2 regions of the Cytobacillus oceanisediminis genome follow, and region 1 is predicted to be linked to the other one. Evidence: riboswitches for the same ligand, from Rfam matches in the RefSeq annotation. Region 1 holds a riboswitch; the other holds the start of a gene.
What was found. Region 1 has a riboswitch for glycine ahead of purU (formyltetrahydrofolate deformylase). Riboswitches for the same ligand answer to the same signal wherever they lie in the genome.

Region 2: linked by a shared signal. The riboswitch ahead of gcvT (glycine cleavage system aminomethyltransferase GcvT) and the one ahead of purU (formyltetrahydrofolate deformylase) in region 1 are both predicted to bind glycine.

What each region holds. Positions count from the first base shown of each region.
Region 1 is NZ_CP065511.1:662,411-667,824, forward strand. It holds gene IRB79_RS03360 (aspartate kinase) at 1-758, shown strand, start outside; gene IRB79_RS03365 (glycosyltransferase) at 963-1,601, shown strand; gene IRB79_RS03370 (MFS transporter) at 1,737-2,924, shown strand; glycine riboswitch at 3,108-3,207, shown strand; gene purU (formyltetrahydrofolate deformylase) at 3,355-4,221, shown strand; gene IRB79_RS03380 (FbpB family small basic protein) at 4,302-4,427, shown strand; gene IRB79_RS03385 (hypothetical protein) at 4,799-5,119, opposite strand.
Region 2 is NZ_CP065511.1:4,306,780-4,312,193, reverse strand. It holds gene IRB79_RS21635 (shikimate kinase) at 1-36, shown strand, start outside; gene IRB79_RS21630 (YqzE family protein) at 116-301, shown strand; gene IRB79_RS21625 (YqhG family protein) at 348-1,142, opposite strand; gene IRB79_RS21620 (DEAD/DEAH box helicase) at 1,120-2,808, opposite strand; glycine riboswitch at 2,989-3,076, shown strand; gene gcvT (glycine cleavage system aminomethyltransferase GcvT) at 3,237-4,340, shown strand; gene gcvPA (aminomethyl-transferring glycine dehydrogenase subunit GcvPA) at 4,357-5,414, shown strand, end outside.

The sequences.
Region 1 (5,414 bases):
GTTCCATTTTGGCTGGGGCAGCCAAAGCGGACTTGTATGAAAACTTTACAGATGTGGATGCTGTATATTCGGTCAATCCATTTATTGTGGAAAGGCCTAAAGAAATCAAAGAACTGACATACCGCGAAATGCGGGAGCTTTCCTATGCAGGCTTTACAGTCCTGCATGATGAAGCGCTTGTGCCGGCATTCAGGGCTGGAATTCCTGTGCAGATTAAAAATACGAATAATCCATCTGCTCCTGGCACCAGGATTGTGAACGAGCGCGATAATACAAACGGACCTGTGATCGGGATTGCCAGTGATCAGGGATTCTGCAGCATATACGTCGGCAAATACTTAATGAACAGGGAAGTCGGCTTCGGGAGGAAGCTGCTGACCATTTTGGAAGAGTATGGCCTCAGCTATGAGCATACGCCGTCAGGAATTGATGACATCTCCATTATTCTGCGGGAAAACCAATTTACTGATGGTATGGAGGAAGAAATACTGAGCCGCATTCAACATGAACTTCACGCGGATGAGGTGAAAATCCAGCACAGCCTGTCGCTTATCATGGTGGTTGGTGAGGGGATGCGCCAAAACATCGGAACAATGGCGCGCGCCTCCAAAGCCCTCGCTAAAGCGAAAGTAAATATGGAAATGATCAATCAGGGCTCATCTGAAGTGAGCATGATGTTTGGCGTACAGGCAGTGGATGAAAAACGCGCGGTACAGGCGCTTTACAATGAGTTCTTTGCTGCGGCAGCAGTGGTGTGATAATTATACAATATCCGAAAGTAAATATGCTTTATATGCAAATAAGTACAATAAAATTCCTATTACAGCAAGATAAGGTAAATAAATCAAACGTTTGATTGAAAAGCTGGAGGCATAAACCTCGAGCTTTATTTTTTTGAATGAAAAATCTTAAGATAATCAAAATAAGAAGGAAACTTTTTCAATATGGAAGGAGAAAAGGATATGAAGAAATTACTGATCTTATTAATAATGCTGCTGATGCCGCTGAATATGCTGGCAGCCCCGGGCAATGCAGCTGCACAGAAACCGTGTATCACCCAATCAGAGGTTAAGTTTGAAAATGAATTCCGCAGATTATGGATCGACCATGTATTATGGACAAGCAATTATATTACAAGTGCTACAACAGCCGGGGCAGAGGATCAGAAGCAGGTTCTGGCAAGGCTCTTGAAAAAACAGGAGGACATCGGCAATTCGATAAAGCCCTATTATGGAGATGCTGCAGGAAATAAGCTTACAGAGCTGCTTAAGGAGCATATCGTTATTGCAGGAGATATTGTTGAAGCTGCCAAGAGCGGGCAAGGCGCCAAAGTGAATCAGCTGAACAAAGAATGGTATCGCAATGCCGATGATATCGCTGCTTTTCTAAGCGAAGCCAATCCTAATTTAAAAAATGAAGATGTAAAAAAATTGCTATACACGCATCTTGAATTAGTGACGGATGATTTAACAGCAAGCCTGGTTAAGGATTGGGATGCAAGAATTGTTTCGATTGATGATGGAATAACGCATATTATCATGATGGCAGATGCCATTTCTGATGCGGTTGTGAAGCAATTCCCGGACAAATTTAAAGGGTAAATACAAGGGGCTTCAGCACATGCTGGAGCTTCTCTTTTTTTTCCTTTGACAAAGCAGCCCGTCTCATTATAAGCTATTTAGCGTGCCGAAAAAAATAATGTAAATTTTTCACATATAGAAGGAGGGGTATCCGCTATGTCAGGGGATCAAAAGAAAAAGATGATCATATTGATGATCAATATGTTTATTGCGATCGGAAGCTTTGGGATTATCATTCCGATTTTGCCGGCTTATTTGGAATCCATTAATCAGGGGGGAACGGCAGCAGGCCTGATGATTGCCATTTTTGCGGGTGCCCAGCTGATTTTTTCTCCCATTGCGGGGAAATGGGCTGACCAGTACGGACGCAGAAAGATGATTATTTACGGGTTAGCTGGTCTGACTTTATCCATGCTTGTCTTTTATGCAGTAGATTCCATTTGGCTGCTTTACTTTTCACGTGTCATTGGAGGCATTGGGGCAGCCTTGCTGATTCCAGCTATTTTTGCTTACATTGCAGATATTACTACCATGGAGCAGCGTGCAAAAGGAAATGGCCTTGTCTCAGCTGCGATGTCACTTGGAATTGTTGTTGGACCTGGAATTGGCGGATTTTTGGCAGACTTCGGCTTGAAAATGCCATTTCTGATTTCAGCACTTGTATCTCTAGTGGCTGTTATTTTTTCAATTGTGCTCCTCAAAGAAAGCAGCACATTGCAGACCGTGCCAGGAGAGATGCCTGAAGAGGAACCAATGGTCAAGAAGCTGGCAATGTCTGTTAAGAAGCCTTATTTTATTCCGCTTGTCATTACATTGGTGATGAGCTTTGGGCTAATGGCGTATGAATCTGTGCTGGGGCTGTACCTTGATAATGAGTTTGCTGCTACTCCCCAGGAAATTGCCATTATGGTGACTTCAACGGGGGTCATTAGTGTAATTGTTCAGTTATTTGTAGTTGATCGGGTGGTTAATAAATTCGGAGAAGGAAAGGTATTGAATATCTTTTTAGCTGTTGCAGCGTCAGGATTCCTTGTCTCGCTGTTTGCAGGCAGCTATGCGCTTTTCTTCGTTATTTCGCTGATCATTTTCCTTGCTACTTCCATCCTGCGTCCGGTTTTAACCACGCTAATCTCAAAAATGGCCGGCAATGAGCAGGGATTTGCGATGGGTATGAACAATGCTTATATGAGTATTGGAAACGTGCTTGGGCCAACGATTGCCGGTGTACTTTACGATGTGCGGATTACCTATCCGTTTGTTCTCGGTCTGGCCTTATTGATCGTTACATTGTTTATCACGATTGCTTGGCAAAAAAAGGAGCCGAAACCGAAAGCGGCTGTATAGAAAACGGCTTGGAGACATTGTCTTCAGGCTTTTTTTTTCCGCCCTTTATTCAAAAGCAAATTATTAATCGGAATTTAAAGAAAATAGTTGGTTATAATTGTGGCAATTTTGTGAAAGAAACGCAGTTCGATTGACACGGTTTAAATAATGTATTATTCTGAAAATAACAAAAATATTGAGCGAATGACGGCTGCGGGAGAGAGCATTCAATAGCCACCGAAGGAGCAAGCTTCAAAAATACCCTTGAAGCCAATCTCTCAGGTAGACAGACCGCAGTCAGACGCATCTCTGGAGAGCGCGCAGGAATCTTGCGACACCAAAGGGGTCAAACTCTCAGGTAAAAGGACAGAGAAGGGGGATGAAGAAGCCGCCTTTTTCTGTCCTTTTTATATGGATGGCAGCTTCGGGAAATGCAGATGGAGGAATCTATATGAATACAAATATCAACGCAAACCGGGCGACATTGCTGATATCCTGTCCTGAGAGGCCAGGCATTATCTCCACAGTCTCCAATTTCCTGCTGGAGCATAAGGCTAACATTGTCCATTTTGACCAGCACACAACCGATCCGCTGGCAGGCATCTTCTTTATGCGGATTGAATTCGATATGAATCATTTTGATGAGTCCTTTTCAAAACTGAAAGAGGATCTGCCTGAAATGGCCAGGGAATACTCAATGGAGTGGAAGCTGAGCGGCAAAGGCGAGCGCAAGCGGATGGCCATATTTGTTTCTAAGATGGATCACTGTCTGCTGGAGCTGCTATGGCGCTGGAAGTCGAAGGAGCTTGAAGTGGATATTCCCTTGGTGATCAGCAATCATCCCGACATGAGGGAAGTGGTGGAGGGTTTTGGAATACCTTATCATCATGTTCCGATTACACCTGACACTAAAGCTGAAGCCGAGCAAAAGTCGGTGGAGCTGCTGGATGGAAAAGTGGATTTCATTGTACTGGCGAGATATATGCAGATTCTTTCGCCGAGCTTTATTTCCAAATATCCAAATAGGATTATCAATATCCATCATAGCTTTCTGCCAGCCTTCGTGGGAGCCAATCCTTATGCACGGGCGTTTAACCGCGGAGTCAAGCTGATTGGGGCAACAGCTCATTATGTAACGAATGATTTGGATGAAGGCCCGATCATTGAGCAGGATGTCCAGCGGGTTAATCACCGCCACACTGCACAGGATCTCAAAATTGCAGGACGTCATGTGGAAAGACAGGTTCTAGCCCAGGCAGTCGCCTGGCATGTGGAAGACAAAGTTATTGTGCATGGAAATAAGACGATTGTATTTTAGGTGACAGACAACATGCTCTGTCAAAAAAAAAGATCCAGCATCCAAGAGTTTACGAACATCGTGAGAGAAGGTGAGCAGAAATGAAAAAGAAAAAATTATCAATGATTGAAATGATTAAGGCAAATAAAGAAGAGCTTTTAAAAGATAGCCGTGAGCTTGAAAAGATCGAAAAGAAGATAGACGATAAATATGCAAAAGCACATTAAGAATGAACACCCAGCCTGGGAATAAAACAGGCCGGGTGTTTTTTTATGAGCTGAGTTAAAAAGTGAAAATGGCGGGAGATGTATTGAGGATTAGTGCCTGCGGGAAGAGCAGGGAATGAACGAAGGGAGCTAATGAGGGGACGAAGGGAACTAATGCAGATAAGTAGTTCCTGTTGATAGAAAAAACTAAAAACACCCAGGGAGTCCCTGGGCGCCAACTTCTTATTTTTGTCTAAAGAAATCTGTGAAAGCATGATACATTTCCATTCCCTGATAAAAGAACAGGCTGGAAGCTGTTAATGAAAATAACCCAATCATTAAGAATCGAATCCACATTATTCGTTTCCTCCTTTAATTGTTTTGTTGGACAATTAAGGAGTGTGGATTACATAATTCGCCTCGTAGAAGATGGGAGTATAGAATATCCTTTTCCTGCGGGCGATGATGTGCAGGGCACTGTATATAAAAAGGATAATGGTTAGGATTGTGATGGCTAAAGAAATCATATCCTGTGTAAAGATATGTTTTTTAGGATCATCTTTTAATAGGAAACTCTCGGTAAAGTCCGAAACAGTTACCGCTTTGCTTTGGTCCATTGGAATATCATTAAAATGGACACCAGGGTACTGGGTGATGAGGAAGGTTAAAAATACAGACAGCATTAAAAATGGCATTAACTTCATTTTTTTCATTCCCTCACCCCTTTTCAAGATTATAACTATCATCATAACCACTATTTATAGATTAGTAAACTAAAAGATTTTGACAGGATTCGTTAATATTCTATGTATATATTGTAAAAATAGTTGGGACAAATGATACAGGGGTACAAAGGCATTTTGGCTGCAAGTCTGGATTATAGGTTGAATGAATAACCAAATCCTTACAAAAGTCCTGATAAAATAGGCAGAGGTATTGTCATTCTCCTTTACACATCTTCATATTGCTTTAAAAAAAGCCTCTTATAATCAAATGTGAATCCAGATT
Region 2 (5,414 bases), 1.7 Mb from region 1:
GAAATAATTCAAGAAATAATAGATTGTTTAGGGTGAAAACTCGTTGGACATACTTGTAAATGATAATATAGCAAGCTGTTATTGCAATATGTGCGGAAAAAGGCAGGTATGACAAATGAAATCCAACGATTATGTTAAGTATCTTACACAGACAGTGGTAAAATATATTGATCAGCCCAAAGATGAGCGAAAACGGCATAGAATAGAGAAAAAGGACATGAAAGAGCCGTTTTTATTCAGGTGGTTTGGAATGTTTTCATATCTTTTCTATTTAGGCATGAGAAGAAAAAAACATAAATAGATTTCATGCAAAAAACCGGCAATGTCTGCCGGTTTTTTGTGTGGTTTCATACTGCGCTGTCTGTCAGATAAAAGAGGCCTCCATTTATTATAGAGATATTAATTTTTGGCTCATATTGCTCTTGAAGGGCTGCTTTTTCGTTTTCATAGCTTTCGCCCTTTTCTTCTGCATCTTCATAAAAATGTTCAAGAAGGTTGAGATCTTTTTGCCATCGCTTACGGGCTTCATCAGCCCATAAATGTTCTTCTTGTTCAATTTCAGACTTTATGAAATTAGCTACCCTGAATACACCGCTCCCCGGCATAATGAGCGGAGACAGAGTGAAAGAGTAGTCGGGAATCTTTGGTGTAAGGCTCATGCCAAGCAATCTGTCATGAAAGCTTTCGACCATTTGCCCATTTATTAATTGGAGGCCGATGGATTTAAAGACATCTCTTTTTCGGTCGCATTGATAAGATACGCGGACGTTCATTCCCAGCCATGGCCTTAATGGAACCTGCATGCCTGGTGCCTGCCGGTGGTTTTCATATAATCGTATATAGCCTGCCAGGTTTCGGGCTGAATGAAAGATCTGGTGAAGTCTTGGGGAGCCAAAATGAATGACTTCCCCCTTAATATGCGCAGGGGCGAGCTGCTGGTTTGTAATAAGTGTAAGCTGCATGGGGTTAGGGACTCCGCCTGTTTTTTCGAGATAATGCCAATAAAAGGGGCGATTCATTAATTCCTTATCCAAATCAATCGTCAGCTGTACGGTTATATACCCCGGGCCTTTATCAATTATTTCGCATCCATTTGCGTGAAAATACCTTTCAAGGAATTTATGAATTTCCTGTTGCTGCATTCAGCCCACCTTCTTTCATATCTTCAGCAAATTGAATCATGCTCGTCAGGTTCTCCATTTTGATTCGCATTTCACCTTCTGAAGCTGATCTTCCGAAAATATCAACAAGGTGATCGTCAATACTGCCAAATTCAAGTTTTGTTAAAATATCATCCAAATCACCGATGACTTTTTCGAAAAGATGTATTTTCTCATATAAAAGCTTCATTACATGTTCTTCGACTGTATCTTTCGTGGCAAAATTATAAATCATGACATCCTTTTCCTGGCCGAGACGATGGATACGTCCAATCCTTTGTTCGAGACGCATTGGATTCCAGGGGAGATCGAAATTAATGATATGATTGCAGAATTGCAGGTTTATCCCTTCCCCGCCTGCTTCTGTTGCAATCAGGACTTGAGCTTTCTTTTGGAAAAGCTCCCTCATCCAGTCCTTTTTGCCTCTTTTAAATCCTCCCCTGAACGGCACAGATGTAATTCCATATTGTTTTAAAAACCACTGAAGATACATTTGTGTTGCTCTGTATTCAGTAAAGATTATGACCTTGTCGTTTATTGTTTGTATTAATTCCAGAGCTTTTTGAGCTTTGGAATTTTGCTGGACAGCTTCAACTTTTTTAATAAGGCATTGTATTTGTTCCTGAAAAGCTATTGAGGGCTGTTCCTGTCTTTTCAGCATATTCTGAAGGGTAAAATAGACAGCTTCCCTGCTGCTGCATGCCTCTCTTTGCAGGGTCATCACTGAAAATTGGCTGGAACTGACCCAATCACCTTCCCCTCGCAGCTCTGTTACAGCTTCATAAAGCTCGCGCTCAGCCTGCGAAAATTCAATCGGTATTGTTTCCACATGTCTTTTGGTCCATTCGATTCCTGTATCTGCCCTGCGGTTGCGGATCATGACTTTGTTTACGAGTTCTTTTAGATGTGCATCATCGTTTAAAGAACGCGAGTCCTTTTTATAATTCTCATAAAAGGCTGATTCATTGCCCAGGTGGCCGGGTTTGAGCAAGGACACAAGATTGAATATCTCACTGATGCGATTCTGAATGGGTGTTGCTGTTAAAAGGAGGCAAAACTTCTTTTTCAGGTTTTGCACAAACTCATAGTTTTTGGTTTTATTATTTTTAAGCTTGTGAGCTTCGTCTATAATGATCAGATCATAATCCAGGCTGTAGATAATGTCCCGATGGGGATTGCGTTTGGCTGTATCGATGGATGATACCACAACGTCGCATTGTTCCCATACATAGCTTTTCCGCTGTGCCACAGCCGGAATGAAAAATTTGCTGTTCAGCTCCATGGCCCACTGTGAAACGAGGGAAGCAGGAACAAGTATAAGGACTTTTTTTACGAGTCCTCTGATCATATATTCCTTTAATATCAGACCAGCTTCTATCGTTTTACCGAGACCGACTTCATCAGCAAGGATCGCTTTGCCGTTCATGCTTTCAACAACCTGCCTGGCTACTTCCAGCTGATGAGGGAGGGGAGTAAGGTTCGGCAGATGCTTTGGAGCCTGCAGGCCTTCAAAATCAGGAATAGTCGTGTGATTTTCAACCTCTACAGCCAGTTTATAAAGCTCCCAATTTCCCCATGGGCCGTCGTCATCAATTCTTTTTAAGAATTCATCCTGCCAGGCAGAATCAAAGCCAATTTGCACTGTCATAAAAACAGCTCCTTTTATCTATATAAAGATATTGCCCAAACCTCGTTAAGGTGGTACGATGTTAATAGCTTTGAAAGTTTTGAAAGTTAACACATTACATTTAGTTAACCGAAATAATGGATTCTTTATTTTTTCTGTTTGGTATAAGTATGACCAACTTGGAAAATTTTATAAATGCGAATGACAACAAGGGGAGAGACTACTTTGTAGCGCCGAAGGAGCAAGCAAAATCTGTGAATCTCTCAGGCAAAAGAACTCTTGTTTGACGCAGCTCTGGAGAGTGCTTTTAAATAAGCCACCCAAGGGGAAAGCCGGTTTCGGTAAACTTTCAGGTGCAAGGACAGAGATCTTCTCATAATTGAGGGGATACTCTGTCCTTTTTTATGTTCCTACAACAAACTTCAAAAGATTTTAAGGGGGACGAGTAAATGTCACAGTTAAAACGCACGCCTTTATTCGAGGTGTACAAAGATTACGGAGCAAAAACCATCGACTTCGGAGGCTGGGACCTTCCTGTTCAATTTTCAAGCATTAAAGAAGAACATGAAGCAGTCCGTACAAAAGCCGGCCTTTTTGATGTATCCCATATGGGTGAAATCGAAGTGAAGGGGACGGACAGCCTTAAATACCTTCAAAAAATGATGACGAACGATATTTCCAAATTAAAGAACTCAGGTGCTCAATATACAGCCATGTGTTATGAGAATGGCGGAACTGTTGATGATTTACTTGTCTATAAAATAGAGGATGACCACTATTTGCTGGTTGTAAATGCTTCCAATATTGAAAAGGACTTCAACTGGCTTGAGGACCATGCTGAAGGGAATGTGGAATTGAAAAACCTTTCTGAAGATATGGCACAGCTGGCAATTCAGGGGCCGCTTGCAGAAAAAGTGCTCCAAAAGCTTGCTGGCACGAACCTGTCGGATATAGGATTTTTCAAATTTCAGCAGGATGTCGATCTGAATGGCAAGAAAGCGCTCGTCTCCAGAACAGGATATACAGGAGAAGACGGATTTGAAGTTTACTGTGATGCCAAGGATGCAGCCGCATTATGGAATGAAATCCTTGAAGCAGGCAAAGAAGAAGGCGTGCTCCCATGCGGACTTGGCGCAAGGGATACACTTCGCTTTGAAGCCAACCTGGCACTCTATGGCCAGGAGCTCTCACCTGATATCACACCGCTTGAGGCAGGAATCGGCTTTGCTGTAAAAGTCAATAAAGAAGCTGACTTTATCGGCAAAGAAGTGCTTAAGAATCAAAAAGAAAATGGGGTTCCGCGCAAGCTGGCTGGAATTGAAATGATTGACCGCGGCATTCCGCGCCATGGCTATCCTGTATATAAAGGGGAAGAACTGATCGGGGAAGTGACAACAGGCACTCAATCGCCGACATTAAAAAAGAACATTGGCCTTGTCCTTATCAAGAAAGAGCATGCGGGTCCGGGAACTGAATTAGAAGTGGAAATTCGCGGCAAACGACTGAAGGCTAAGATTGCAGCAACACCTTTTTATAAAAGAGAAAAGAACTAACCGGGGGGAGAAAATGATGAAACATCGCTATTTACCGATGACAGAGTCTGACCAGAAAGCAATGTTTGAAAAAATCGGCGTCAGTTCTGTGGAAGAACTATTCAGTGATATTCCCGAAAGTGTAAGATTTAAGGGCGAATATAAAATCAAGCCGGCAAAATCAGAGACAGCCTTACTGAAAGAGCTTACTAAAATGGCTCAGAAAAATGCTGATCTTCGCACAAATACATCTTTCCTTGGTGCGGGTGTTTATGATCATTACATGCCAATCATTGTTGATCATGTTTTATCCCGTTCAGAGTTTTATACGGCCTATACTCCTTACCAGCCGGAAATTTCCCAGGGTGAGCTCCAGGCAATCTTTGAATTCCAGACAATGATCTGTGAGTTAACAGGAATGGATGTTGCCAACTCATCCATGTATGATGGCGGAACAGCACTTGCCGAAGCAGCCATGCTAAGCGCAGGCAGCACACGCCGCAAGAAGATACTTATCTCAAGCGCAGTTCATCCTGAATCTAAAGAAGTAGTCAAGACATACGCAAAGGGCCAGTATATTGAAGTGATTGAAATCCCTCATAAAGACGGCATCACAGATCTTGAAGCTCTAAATGGACTGATTGGCGATGACATCGCAGCTGTCATTGTACAGTATCCTAACTTTTTTGGCAGAGTCGAGCCTTTAAAAGAGCTTGAGGAAATTATTCATGCCCATAAATCCATGTTTGTTGTTTCAAGCAACCCGCTTGCTCTTGGCGCACTGACACCTCCGGGTAAATTCGGAACTGACATTGTAGCAGGAGATGCCCAGGTTTTCGGAATTCCTACAGCTTTCGGAGGCCCGCATTGCGGATATTTTGCCGTAACATCCAAGCTGATGAGAAAAGTGCCGGGACGTCTTGTCGGACAAACGGTAGACGACCAGGGGCGCCGCGGCTTCGTGCTTACTCTTCAGGCACGTGAACAGCATATCCGCCGCGATAAGGCAACTTCCAATATTTGTTCCAATCAGGCTCTAAACGCACTAGCGGCATCTGTAGCGATGACTGCTCTTGGCAAGAAGGGCGTAAAGGA